DNA from 2 places in the Pseudoalteromonas sp. Z1A2 genome. Region 2 is predicted to be linked to the other one. Evidence: predicted binding sites of a transcription regulator. Region 2 holds the regulator's gene; the other holds the start of a gene.

Region 1 (6,604 bases), on a different contig from region 2:
TTAGATGCAAGTACGCTTAAAGCTAGCGAGCTTGATTACGCACAAAATCATTTGCGTATTCTCTCGGGTTTATACGGCTTATTAAAACCACTTGATTTAATGCAAGCTTACCGTCTTGAAATGGGCACCAAGCTTGAAAACTCGCGTGGCAAAAACTTATACGAGTTTTGGGGCAGCGTAATAGCGAACAAACTAAACGAAGTATTAAAAGCACAAGACGCACAATACCTCGTTAACCTTGCTTCAAACGAATACTTTAAAGCGGTAGATAAAAAAGCATTAAATGCACAAATTATTACCCCACACTTTAAAGACTGTAAAAACGGTCAATACAAGGTAATTAGCTTTTACGCTAAAAAAGCACGCGGCATGATGGCGCGCTACATTATCGAAAATAAAGTAACGCAATTAAGTCAGCTTAAAGAGTTTACTGTGGCGGGTTATTACTTTAGCCCTGAGGCAACAGTTAAAGAGCTTGAGCCGGTATTTATGCGCGACGAACAAAATTAGGTCATAAGCTTAAATAGACAATTGAAAAGCCATGCATTGCATGGCTTTTTTGATACTGGCGTTATATTTGCAACTATATCTAATATTAATGAGATTATTAATTAAATAGGTGCAAACAAAATGATCAGTATTCCGTCAGTTGGCGAAGCCGAAAAGCTAATAGAGGAAAAGCTCGGAGGGTGGTTTGATGTTGTTATCAGCCATATCCCTAATTTTATAGTGGCAATTGTAATTGCCATAGTATTTTCAATATTGGCACGCTTTGCTGGCAAGCTGATGAAAAACGTATTACGCCGCTCACTCGACTCAACGCAAATTGCCGATTTAATGGCGTCAATATTTAAAGTTATTGTGTTGTGCATAGGTTTATTTATAGCGCTCGATTTTGTTGGCTTAAAAGGCACCGTTACTTCGCTACTTGCTGGTGCGGGTATTGTGGGTTTAGCCATTGGTTTTGCGTTTCAAGACATGACCGAAAACCTAATTGCAGGTATAGCAATGGGTGTACGTAAGCCATTTAAAACAGGTGATGTAATAGAAACCGATGATGTGTTTGGTTCGGTGCATTCTATAAACCTACGTAACACGCTAATAGAGAGCTTTTACGGGCAACTAATACTTGTACCAAACAAAGTCTTATTTAGAAATGTGCTAAAAAATTACACCACGCTAGGTATAAGACGTATAGAAGTACCCGTAGGTATTTCGTATGGCGACGACATAGAAAAAGCAAAAGACGTTATAGTCGATAAAATTAACGAATTTGACTTTGTAATACGTAAAGACGAAACCGCTGTATACGCTGAAGGTTTTGGCGACAGCAGCATTAACTTACTGGTGTGGTTTTGGATTAAATACCCAGGCGAGCCTGACTTTATGACGGTACGCCACAAAGGTGTTGTTGCCGTTAAGCAAGCATTAGACGAAGCTGATATTAGTATTCCTTTCCCAATTCGTACGCTCGACTTTGGCATTAAAGGGGGTGAAAAACTCGATGCCATGATAAGCGATAAAATAAGCCAGCAGTCTTCCAATAAAGACAGTAGCGACGGTGCTGACTCTAGCCAAAGTGAGTAATTTAGTTAAAACTCATTAGGCAAAAGCATTGGGAAATAGTTACTTACCAACAGCGCAATTTTACAGAGTAAAATTGCGCTTTTTTATAAATGGATTATTAGCTAAAAGTTTAAATACCTAGTTTTGTGTTTATTGAATATCAATTCAGATTAGTTGCGTTTGGCCATGGGAGTATTAACAAGTAAGATTAGTGTTTACCCAACGATTTTTTTACTGCCTTGCCGCACACTCTGAAAAAACGCTCTCATCTATTTCAATAACTAAATAAATCATCCTTTTTAAGCCCGTTAGGTCGGCTAAAGAATCTGTGTAAGCTTTTTCAGTATCAATTGGGTTAACTTAAGGGTTAAAAGAGCAAAGACAAACACGCTAGCGTCAATTCTAAATCTATCTTCTTAAGTATAAGTGTGAGCTATCGTTTTAGGGGGAGGAATAATCGTATTGCTTAGGCTTTATTTTATCTTCTTCACAGCTGCAAAATTTGCCTTAAAACAGAATATAAAAAAGCGCAGCTTGTGTTGGAGTAACAAGCCGCGCTTATGAATTAGTTATACAAATAGGTTTTGTGGTGCGTATTAAATAACGCTAATTTTGTTACGAATGATTTTAACCCCATCTATATTTTCTAGAAATTTTTGAGCTAGTGCGCGCTGAAAACCAGTTTGTGCTTCACCGTATAAATCTACTTCACCATTTTTTACCTGCACACGAATATCACTTAACGCTAGGTTAGGGTTAGTTCGTAGGGTGTTGGTGATAGTTTGTTGTAGGTTAGGTTGAGTGGCTACACTGCTTACTACGGCCATATTGGTTGCTGCACTTACCTTTGTAGCGCAAGCTAATAAAAATAAACAACAAAATGATACTAAAGCGATAGTTAACTTGAAGCGGTTCATAACTTAATCCTTACATTACGGTGAATAGTGCAGCCACAAAATGGAAATTCCATCGGCTAGGTTATCTTTGTAGTTACAATTTCGGTGCCAATATTAACGCTATGAAATATAAGGTGATTTTATTAAGTGGGAATTAAGGTGGGCAAAAATTACATTTAAATGAGTATGAGTTACATGCTTGGGTTACATATGTAACAGGTACAAACACCAGAGCCTGTAGGGCTTGCATTAAAAAAGCCGACAAAAGTCGGCTTAGAATAAAAATATGTTAGGTTACTTTTTCTTTTTAACCTTGGCCTTTTTCTTGGCTTTCATTTTTACTGGATCTTTACGCTTTTTAGCCGGCGGCTTAGCTTCTTTATGCTGTGGCTCAACACCTTTAATTACACGGCGTTTTAGTTTTTGTTCAACGTAGCGCTCTACTTTATACAAAATACCAATGTCGTGTGCTTCAACTAACGATATTGCAATCCCTTTTTTACCAGCACGGCCAGTACGACCAATACGGTGTACGTATACGTCGGCAGTGCGCGGCATATCAAAGTTAATAACATGGCTAATGTCAGATACGTCAATACCACGTGCGGCTACGTCGGTAGCAATTAAGATACGTGTTTTACCACTGTGGAAGTTTTCCATGGCTTTCATACGTTTGTCTTGTGGCATTTCGCCGCGTAACCAAGCTGCTTTAACGCCGTTATTGGTTAGCTCGCCAATCAGTGTTTCTAAACGCTCACGGGTTTTAACAAATACAATTGCTTTAGTCACGTCTGGACCATTTAAGGTATTTACTAAAAGCTCTAGTTTATGATGATAGTCATCGGCTAAATGTACCCACTGGTGAATTTTAGCTTTTTCTTTACGTGACGATTCAGCTTCTAATAGAGCTGGGTCGTTTAATGTTTTTTCAGCAAACCTTTCTACGCTGTCACCTTCGAGTGTTGCTGAGAATAAAAAACATTGGCGACGATTTTTAGCTTCGTCACAAATACGGCTCATTTCTTTTTTGAAACCCATATCTAACATGCGATCTGCTTCATCGATAATAAGCATTTCTACGTGTTCAGCATGAAAGTTTTCGGTTTCTAGGTATTCCATTAATCGACCTGGTGTGGCGATTAAAATATCGTTATTTTTTTCGAAAATTTCTTTATGCGTGCCGTAGTTAATACCGCCTGTTACTACACCAATTTTTAGGTGTGTGCGTTTAGCTAACAGTTCACATTGTTCATGAATTTGATAAGCCAACTCACGAGTCGGGGTCATAACGAGGACGCGCGCAAAACCAGGATCACGACGTGGGAAATCCAGTAAGTACTGAATAGCCGGAATTAAAAATGCCGCTGTTTTACCTGTACCAGTAGGCGCAGATGCTAAAATATCGCGCCCCTGTAGTGCTTCAGGAATAGCTTGTTGTTGAATGCTGGTTGGCGTCTCGTAGCCCATTTTATTAATGGCATCGAGTAGCTTGTTATCAAGATCAAATTCAGAAAATTGCATAGAGTGTCTAAAATAAGGGACAATTACCCTGATTATACGCGCTATGCTGCGCTTGGTGAATGAAAAGGTGAAAAAATGTCTGGTTTTGTATTTAAACAATTTAAAGTTGAACACGACCACTGTGCAATGAAAGTTTCTACCGATGGCATTTTGCTTGGCGCATGGGCTAATTTAAGCGGTGCAAAGTCATTACTTGATATAGGCACTGGCACCGGCTTACTAGCATTAATGTGTAAGCAGCGCAGTAATGAGCTTGATATAACTGCGGTAGAAATTGACGAAAGCGCCTATACCCAAGCATTACAAAATGTAGCTAATAGTCCGTGGCCAACAATAAGTATTAAGCACCAAACTATTCAAAGCTTTAGTAGTGAAGTTAAATTTGATGTTGTTATCTCTAATCCACCGTATTTTAATCACAGTTTAAAAGGCTATAATGCTGCGCGTAATACCGCGCGCCATACCGACGGCTTAAGTTTTGAAGAGTTAATAAATGCGTTTAAACGTTTAAGCCATAGCCGCTCTCGCTTTAGCTTAATACTCCCAAGCGTTGAAGGTGCATTATTTATTGAGCTTGCTACTCAAAATGGGCTTTATTTAAATACTCATTGCCAAGTAAAAGCCACGCCCAATAAAGATATTAGCCGCAGTTTAATGGCATTTAGCTACGTAAAAAGCGATATAGAAACATCAATTCTGTGTATTAGAAACTTAGATAATACCTACACTGCTGATTATATAGCCCTATGCAAAGCATTTTATTTGAAAATGTGAAGCAATTGTAAAATAGGAACGAATAACGCAAACTGACTAAAACCATTGTTGAGAACAGATATGGATAGTCAGTTACCAAAATCTTTTATAATTATACTTGCCGTATTACAGGCTATTGCTCTTACCCTTTTGTATAGCAGTATAGAAAATAATGTGTGGCCAGCAACAAGCCCTACATGGTTAGTCTCACTTATTACATTTTCTATGAGCTTTCCTTTATTAATGCTAATGACCGTTAATAAAAATAATATAAAAACGTCGTTGCTTTTAATCCTTCCTTTTTCCTTGTTGTTATCTTTATTGGGGGCGTATGTTGGCTTTCAGCAAGAGCCTCAAGAGTACGTAAGTAATAACACTTTAATGTCAGTTTTTATTTTTACTAGTTTAATAGCTGGCTTTAAAGGCCTTATGTACATACAACAATTTGGTAGCTCAGAAAATGTTAGTTACAGTCGTTTATTTAAGCTCTCTTGGCGTAATTTTATAATATTTGGAGAATGCTGGCTGTTTGTACTTATTTTTTGGGGAATTCTAAATTTAGGTGCGGCTTTATTTGATATTTTAGATATAGAATTTTTCTCTGAGCTACTAAGAAATGAATGGTTTTGGATCCCAACCTTAACGCTCGCATTTGCCTTTGCGAGTGTCATATTTAGAAAGCTTTTGAACATTGAAGATAATATCGCTTTTTTACTACAAACTTTAATTAAGTTTTTATTGCCTGTTTTATCAGTTATTTCTCTCGGTTTTTTAGCAACACTTCCTTTTACCGGACTCAATAAATTATGGGAGACCGGAAGTGGCAGTTTATTAGTAATGTGGCTGCAGGTGCTCACGTTGTTTTTTGTTAACACTGTTTATAAAGATGACTCATCAGTTCGCCCTTATCACATGCTCTTGCACCGACTCGTTTTTATAAGCGTTGCGTTACTTCCAGTTTATAGTGTTATTTCTGCCTATGGAATTTACTTACGGGTAGAGCAGCATGGGCTAACAGTAGATCGTTGTTGGGGCATTTTAATTTGGTTTTTATTGGCGTGTTTTTCGTTTAGTTATCTTGTTGGAATTATAACAAAGCGAGACAATTGGCTAGAGCCGCTTAGCAAAATAAATATTGTGATGGGGTGGGTGGTGCTCGTTAGTATGCTTGCTGTTAACTCCCCTTTATTAAATTTTCAAAGCTTATCTACAAACAGCCAAATAGCGCGTTTAGATGCAGATAAAGTAACAATAGAAAAGTTTGACTATTACTATTTTGAGTACAGCTTAGGTCGCCAAGGTTATTTAGCTATGCAGTTATTAAAACAGAAAATTGAAACGAGTCACCCAGAGCAATACGCTATCATCGATAGGATGTATGTAAATAATGAGTTTGCTTTAACGCTTGAACACACAGTCGATGATTTTATTGAGCGCAGTGTATTTTGGCCATCACAAGCGCTAATACCTCAAGGTTTAATAGAGGCAGTATTTTCTGAACAACATTTTTACGATCGTAACTCTTTAAAAGAACATACTTACTATTTCATTGGCATGGATTTAAACAAAGATGATGAACTCGATTTTATAGTGATTGACGAAAGTAATGAAAATATATCCGCATATTTCTGGTTATTCGACATGGGTAAGTGGCGCTCAAGGTATATGAATGTCGAAAATCCTGAAGAGATTAGATACTTTAAAAGCATGATTGATAATAACGAATTATCTTTAGTTGAGCCTGAATATTCAAATCTAAAAATAGGGGATGTTGTTTTTAAAGTAAGGTAATACGTTGCTTTGTTTTTTATGCTACAGATCCTTAAACCTAAACTAATGATTATTAGTTTAGGTTTGTTGTTATTTTA
Region 2 (6,604 bases):
CTGCGGTTATTTCGTTCTAAATGTGGTAACCACGTTTGTACAAATGTTTGAATTTGCCATGTGAATTTTTGCACTATGCTGTGATTAGCTAAATAGTCTTTAACCGGTTGATCTAACCCATTTAAAGGCTTTAACTCTGGTTCCCAGTGTGGATTTGGTAAAAAGCGTGCATCAAATACGTAGTCTGCTTCTTTTGGTATACCGTGTTTAAAACCAAATGATTCAAATGTGACAATCAGTTGCTTATCTTTTTTACCTAAAATCTTTTCACGAATAGATTCAGCGAGTTGATGAACACTTAAATCAGTCGTATCTACCATAAAGTCGGCGCGAGTGGTTAATACATCAAGTAATTCTTTTTCTTTTTTGATGGCTAAATCAAGCGGCAACGAGTCTATTGATAGTGGGTGTAATCTGCGTGTTTCAGAAAAGCGTTTGATCAATGTCTGATCGTCGCTATCTAAATAAAATAACGTAGGGTTTGCAAAGCCTGGTAAGTATTCAAGAATATCGTTAAATTCATCTTGTTCTTTAGGGATGTTGCGCACATCAATGCTAACAGCAATTTTATCGTAGCTATCAGACACACTGCGAACTAATGAAGGTAGTAGGTTTACTGGAATATTATCAACGCAATAATAACCTAAATCTTCTACAACGCGCAAAGCAACCGACTTTCCAGAACCAGAACGGCCGCTTATGATAATTAACTCCATTTAACACCCTTTATAAAACTATGATTGATCGACAATAACTTGGTAAAGCTCAGTATCAGATTTTGCACTGCGTAACTGTTTACAAAAATCTTTGTTGTTTAGTTTATCAGCAATGGTTGCTAGAGTCTTTAAGTGCTGCTGGTTATCGCCATCTGGTACGATGAGTGCGACAAAAATATCAACAGGGCGATTATCGATTGCATCAAAGTTTATTGGAGTTTCGCTAACGAGCACTAAAGCCAAAGGCTCTTCTGCACCGCTCATTCTTCCATGAGGAATAGCAATGCCACGCCCTATACCTGTACTACCTAATTTCTCTCTGCTCATTAAAGCATTAAGAATATCTTGTTGCGGTAAATACGGAAGTTTGTCGTGAGCAAGTTCGCTAATGAACTCTAAAATTCTTTTTTTGCTATTAAAAAGGACCGCAGCTTTGCTGCAGTCCTGGCATATAAGTGAACTTAATTTCATCATATTAGTGTCGAGCAAGCTTCTCTTTGTGTTTGATTACTTGGCGATCGAGCTTGTCGATCAACGAGTCAATAGCGGCATACATATCTTGATGTTCTGTAGAGGCAAATAGCTCAGCACCGCTTACGTGTATTGTGGCTTCTGCTTTTTGATTTAATTTTTCTACATCGAGAATGACATGAACATTATTTATATGATCAGAGTGTCTTTCAAGCTTCGCAAATTTAGTATTAATATAGTCTCTTAGTGAATCGGTTAATTCTACGTGACGACCAGTTAAGTTTAGTTGCATAAGCATTACCCTCTTAGTTTAGCGTCTTAAATCAGACTTTTACGCTGATTTGACGGTGGAATAGCAAGAGATTCGCGGTATTTTGCGATTGTACGTCTTGCTACTTTAATTCCTTGCTCAGCCAATATATCCGCTATTTTGCTATCACTCAATGGTTTTGCTGAGTTTTCTGCTGCGATTAATTTTCGGATAAGCGCACGTATTGCTGTAGATGAACATTCACCACCGTTTTCAGTACTTACATGGCTTGAGAAAAAGTATTTAAGCTCAAATATACCACGGGGTGTATGCATGTACTTTTGAGTAGTTACGCGCGAAATTGTCGATTCGTGCATTTCTACCATTTCAGCGACATCATTTAAAACCATTGGTTTCATGGCTTCAGGGCCATGTTCAAAAAAGCCTTGTTGTTGCTTAACAATACAATTAGTAACTTTTAATAGCGTGTCGTTTCTACTTTCTAAGCTTTTAATAAACCATTTAGCTTCTTGTAAATGTGAGCGAATAAACTGGCTGTCGCCACTTGATTTTACAGTGCGAGACATTGCCGCGTATTGGCTATTAACACGAATTTTAGGCATGCTATCTGGGTTTAATTCGACAACCCAGCGGCCTTTAATTTTTTTAACTGACACATCAGGAATAACATACTCAGATTCTTCCCTTACTATAGTATCTGCAGGTTTTGGGTTGAGAGTATGTATTAGTGTCATTACTTCTTTAAGCTCTTCTTCTTTGAGCTTAGTTTTTTTCATTAATGTACGATAGTCGCGAGCTGCTAATAGATCAATATGCTCGGTTAAAATCATTTTCGTTTCATTAATGTAAGGTGTTTCTTTATCAAATTGATTAAGCTGAATACACAAACACTCTTGTAAACTACGTGCAGCAATACCAACAGGATCAAACAGTTGGATGCGTTTTAATACCGCTTCAATTTCATCAAGTTCGACTTCGTTATCATCTTCGTTTTCTTGATTAAAGCTTTCTAAAATTTCTTCGCAGCTTAGTGTTAAAATACCTGAATCATCGACGGCTTCTACAATCGCAATAGCGATGGCTTCATCGGTAGGGCTAAATGGCGTTAGTTGTAATTGCCACATTAAATACTCATGGAGCGTTTCAGTAGAGGCGCCTTGGTATATAGATTCATCTTCAGGCATTGGACCTGATGAGGCTGCAGGAGCGGCACTCATGTACTCATCCCAACTAACATCCATAGCCATGTCGTCACTTAGCGTGTCTTTTGCAAGTGCTTCACCAGTATCTTGTTCGTATTCGCTCGGAGCATCATCAGCAGATGCGCTAACAGTTATGTCATCGGTATCAGCTTTTTGCTCGTTTTTACCAGCAGCGTCTTCGGAATAGTCTGCCTCTTCAACCTCTAATAGTGGATTACTGTCGAGAGCTTCTTGTATTTCTTGCTGGAGATCCAATGTACTGAGTTGCAACAAACGAATAGCTTGTTGCAACTGTGGAGTCATTGTAAGTTGCTGGCCCATGCGCAGCTGTAGTGATTGCCTCATGTATCTCTAACAATCCTTTTATGTTGTTATAATTAATACTAGCAGATGCTTAAAGACATGGCGTAAATGTTACAGCCTAAATTGCTCGCCTAAGTAAACATCGCGTACTGTTTTATCATTTAATACGTGTTCTGGAGTACCTGATGCAATCAGCTCCCCATGAGAAACAATGTAGGCTTTTTCACAAACATCAAGGGTCTCTCTTACGTTATGGTCGGTAATTAATACACCAATCCCACGATTTTTAAGATGTTCTATTATTTTCTTTATATCTAATACCGAAATAGGGTCAACACCGGCAAACGGTTCATCCAGTAGTATAAATTTAGGATCTGCTGCCAGCGCTCGTGCTATTTCTACACGACGACGTTCTCCACCCGATAATGCCATACCTTGGCTATCACGAATGTGTTGTATGCTAAATTCATCTAATAAGTTATTGAGCGTGTCTTCTCTGGCTTGTTTATTTAGTTCTTTGCGTGTTTCTAAAATGGCCATTAAGTTTTGATAAACAGTCAGCTTTCTAAAAATCGATGACTCTTGTGGTAAGTAGCCTATGCCTAATCTAGCACGACTATGCATAGGTAAAAGAGTAATATCGTTATCATCAATAGATATTTTACCTTTGTCGCTAGGAACAAGCCCTACAATCATATAAAAAGTCGTTGTTTTACCAGCACCGTTAGGGCCAAGTAAGCCAACTATACTGCCAGCTTGTACTTCAAGGCCGACGTTTTTTACAACTTCACGACCTTTATAGCTTTTTGCCAATAGTTCTGCTTTTAATGTGCTCATGGTTGACCTTTATCGCCTTTTTTACTTTTTTTAGTTTCGATCGGTACTAAAATTGTGTGAACGCGGTCAGTTGAGTTTTCATCTTTTTCGGCACTGATGAGCTGCTGCTCTATGTCGTAGGTAATGCTTTTAGCATTTATTTTTTGTCCGGCTTGCGATACTTGTGCATTACCAACAAGCGTTAAAAAACGCTTAGATACATCATAACGTACTTCGTCAGCACTGGCGCTCATAGTCGTGCCGTCTGATTGCTTTTCTTCAAAGTGCGCAGGGCTACCTGTGGCAATTAATAATTGTTTATTATCACCAAGTTCATCACGTTTGTGTACTTCTAGGCGATCGGCTGTAATGCGGCGATTACCGTGAATAATCTCAACGTTTTTCTCAAAAATACCCACATTAGCTTTTAATTGACCTTCTTGCTTGTCGGCACTTATTGAAATTTGATTGGCAGCAGGTTGCGTGTTTTGTTCTGCAGCACTACTATTAAACGCTAGTATAAGTGTAGGAATTATCAGTGATTTTAATATTTTATTGGTCATAATATATGGTTCGCGTATGGTTAATTAGTTTTATCACTTCGGTTTTTAAGTCGGCTTCTAGGCCTTTACCGGTGATTTTTAAATTGGGTCCAGTGATAATGACGGGTTGCTCCGAACGCATTGTTAATAACTTTATATCAACCTGAATATTATCAGCATTGATTTTGTCTATCATGACGTTATCGGTTAAATTTTTGGCAACCACATTACCTTCTAAAATTAATTGTTTATCTTCGTATAATGTTGCTTCGTCTGCATTTATTTGCCACGTTTGTTGTTCGTTATATAAAGTAAAAATGGGTTTTTCGAAAAACGTGAAACCTAATTGCTGGTATAGCTCCATTTTAGCCGCAGTGACTTTGTGGCTAATTTTACCTTGCTCATCATAGGCTGTCTGTTTGAGCTCAATAGCTATGTAATCAGGCTTAGCAACAACTTCAGGCTCAGCCTGAGGCACAATATTTGTTTGTGTAAAATAAGGGTACCAAAGCCAAACCATACAGCTAATGAATAAAACGCTTAATATTATGCGCGCTGCATTCATGAACTAGTGCCTTGTGTAGTCAATGCTTTACCATTTTCAAGCATGAGCAAATCGGTGAGTTCTCTCACAGCACCAAAACCGCCAGGCATTTGCGTTACATAATGTGACAAACGCTTAATAAGCGGGTGGGCATCATTTACTGCAACGGCAAAGCCTACTAACTCCATAACAGGCATGTCAGGACCGTCATCACCAATATAAGCAATTTGTTCATCGCTAAGGTTGAGTTTATCTTTTAATTCTTGATAGGCAATGAGCTTATTTTCTTGGCCTTGATAAATATGCTGTACGGTTAAGCTGCTCATACGTTGTTGTACTATCTGTGAATGACGACCAGTAATAACAGCTACTTCAAAGCCACTGTTTATAAGTGCTTTAATGCCAAAACCATCTTTTGTATTAAATGCTTTTAGCTCTTCACCTTGATTGCCAAGGTAAATACGGCCATCAGAAAATACACCATCAATATCGCATATAAGTAGTTTTACTTTTTTAGCGCGTGCTTTTGCATCATCGCTCAGCGGTTGATAGAGTTCTTCAAATTGCATTTATAACACTCCTGCTTTTAATAGGTCTTGCATATTTAATGCGCCAATAGGTTGGTTTTTCTCATTGACGACGATTAGGCCATTTATACGTTTACGTTCCATAATATTGAGCGCTTCAGCGGCTAAAATATCTTGCGTAGCTGTAGTGCATGACTTAGTCATAACAACATCTATTTGTGTTGTATGAATATCAATTCTTTGTTCTAAAATGCGACGTAAGTCACCATCGGTAAATAACCCTACGAGTTGCTGATTTTCATCAACAATGGCTGTCATACCTAACCCTTTAGCTGACATTTCTATTAGAGCATCTTTAACTGTTTGTGAAACATCAATAATAGGTGTATTTGCGCCGCTGTGCATAACATCTTTTAAAGTAAGTAATAAGCGCTTGCCTAAACTACCACCTGGGTGAGATAGCGCGAAGTCATCAGCTGTAAAGCCGCGAGCTTCTAATAATGCAACTGCCATGGCATCGCCCATCGCAAGCGTTGCAGTGGTACTTGATGTAGGGGCTAGACCCAATGAACAAGCTTCTTTTTCTACTTTAATGCACACATGTACATTAGCAAGGGTTGCCATTGTTGATTGTGTATTGCCAGTCATCGCTATCATTTTGGCACCAAGTCGTTTTAAAACCGGAATGATATTTAAAACTTCGCTGGTTTCCCCTGAATTAGAAATAAGCATAACCACGTCATTTTTAGTGATCATACCTAAATCACCATGACTTGCTTCACCAGGGTGAACAAAAAACGCAGGGCTGCCAGTGCTTGCAAGGGTTGCCGCTATTTTATTGCCAATATGGCCTGATTTTCCCATGCCAATAACAATAATACGGCCTTCACAGTCGTACATTAATTGGCACGCGTTATGAAAATTTTCATCTACATATTGTGCAATATCACTAAGTGCTTGGCGCTCAACATCTAAAACGCGAAGGCCTTGTTCAATAAAGTTTAGCGTTGCCATCATTTACCCTACTTGACTAAAAATATACCCTTGGTAACCCAAAAACGCTATTAGCAATAAGCCGCCTTCTACCCTATTGATACGCTGGGTGCCTCTAAAGTTCAATGACATAATAATAAGAGCAAGTGTTGCACCAATCATAATTAATATATCTCGGCTTACTAACGATGGATCAACTGCTGAAGGATTAATAATACC

The links. The regulator sigma-54, encoded in region 2, starts transcription at its own class of promoters, with help from an activator protein. The targets are predictions, from matches to a motif close to GTTGGCACGNNNNTNGNNT.
Region 1: GQR47_RS18310 (BON domain-containing protein) is a predicted target of sigma-54. The motif match lies at 2,557-2,575, and genes of this name have one in related genera.

The regions. Positions count from the first base shown of each region.
Region 1 covers NZ_WTKX01000035.1:10,314-16,917, reverse strand. The annotation lists gene yaaA (peroxide stress protein YaaA) at 1-510, shown strand, start outside; gene GQR47_RS18315 (mechanosensitive ion channel family protein) at 631-1,587, shown strand; gene GQR47_RS18310 (BON domain-containing protein) at 2,163-2,483, opposite strand; gene srmB (ATP-dependent RNA helicase SrmB) at 2,757-3,983, opposite strand; gene GQR47_RS18300 (methyltransferase) at 4,059-4,757, shown strand; gene GQR47_RS18295 (DUF4153 domain-containing protein) at 4,818-6,527, shown strand.
Region 2 covers NZ_WTKX01000011.1:35,513-42,116, forward strand. The annotation lists gene rapZ (RNase adapter RapZ) at 1-716, opposite strand, end outside; gene ptsN (PTS IIA-like nitrogen regulatory protein PtsN) at 735-1,187, opposite strand; gene hpf (ribosome hibernation promoting factor) at 1,192-1,479, opposite strand; gene GQR47_RS09555 (RNA polymerase factor sigma-54) at 1,506-3,005, opposite strand; gene lptB (LPS export ABC transporter ATP-binding protein) at 3,075-3,800, opposite strand; gene lptA (lipopolysaccharide transport periplasmic protein LptA) at 3,797-4,342, opposite strand; gene lptC (LPS export ABC transporter periplasmic protein LptC) at 4,332-4,886, opposite strand; gene kdsC (3-deoxy-manno-octulosonate-8-phosphatase KdsC) at 4,883-5,434, opposite strand; gene GQR47_RS09580 (KpsF/GutQ family sugar-phosphate isomerase) at 5,435-6,406, opposite strand; gene GQR47_RS09585 (calcium/sodium antiporter) at 6,410-6,604, opposite strand, start outside.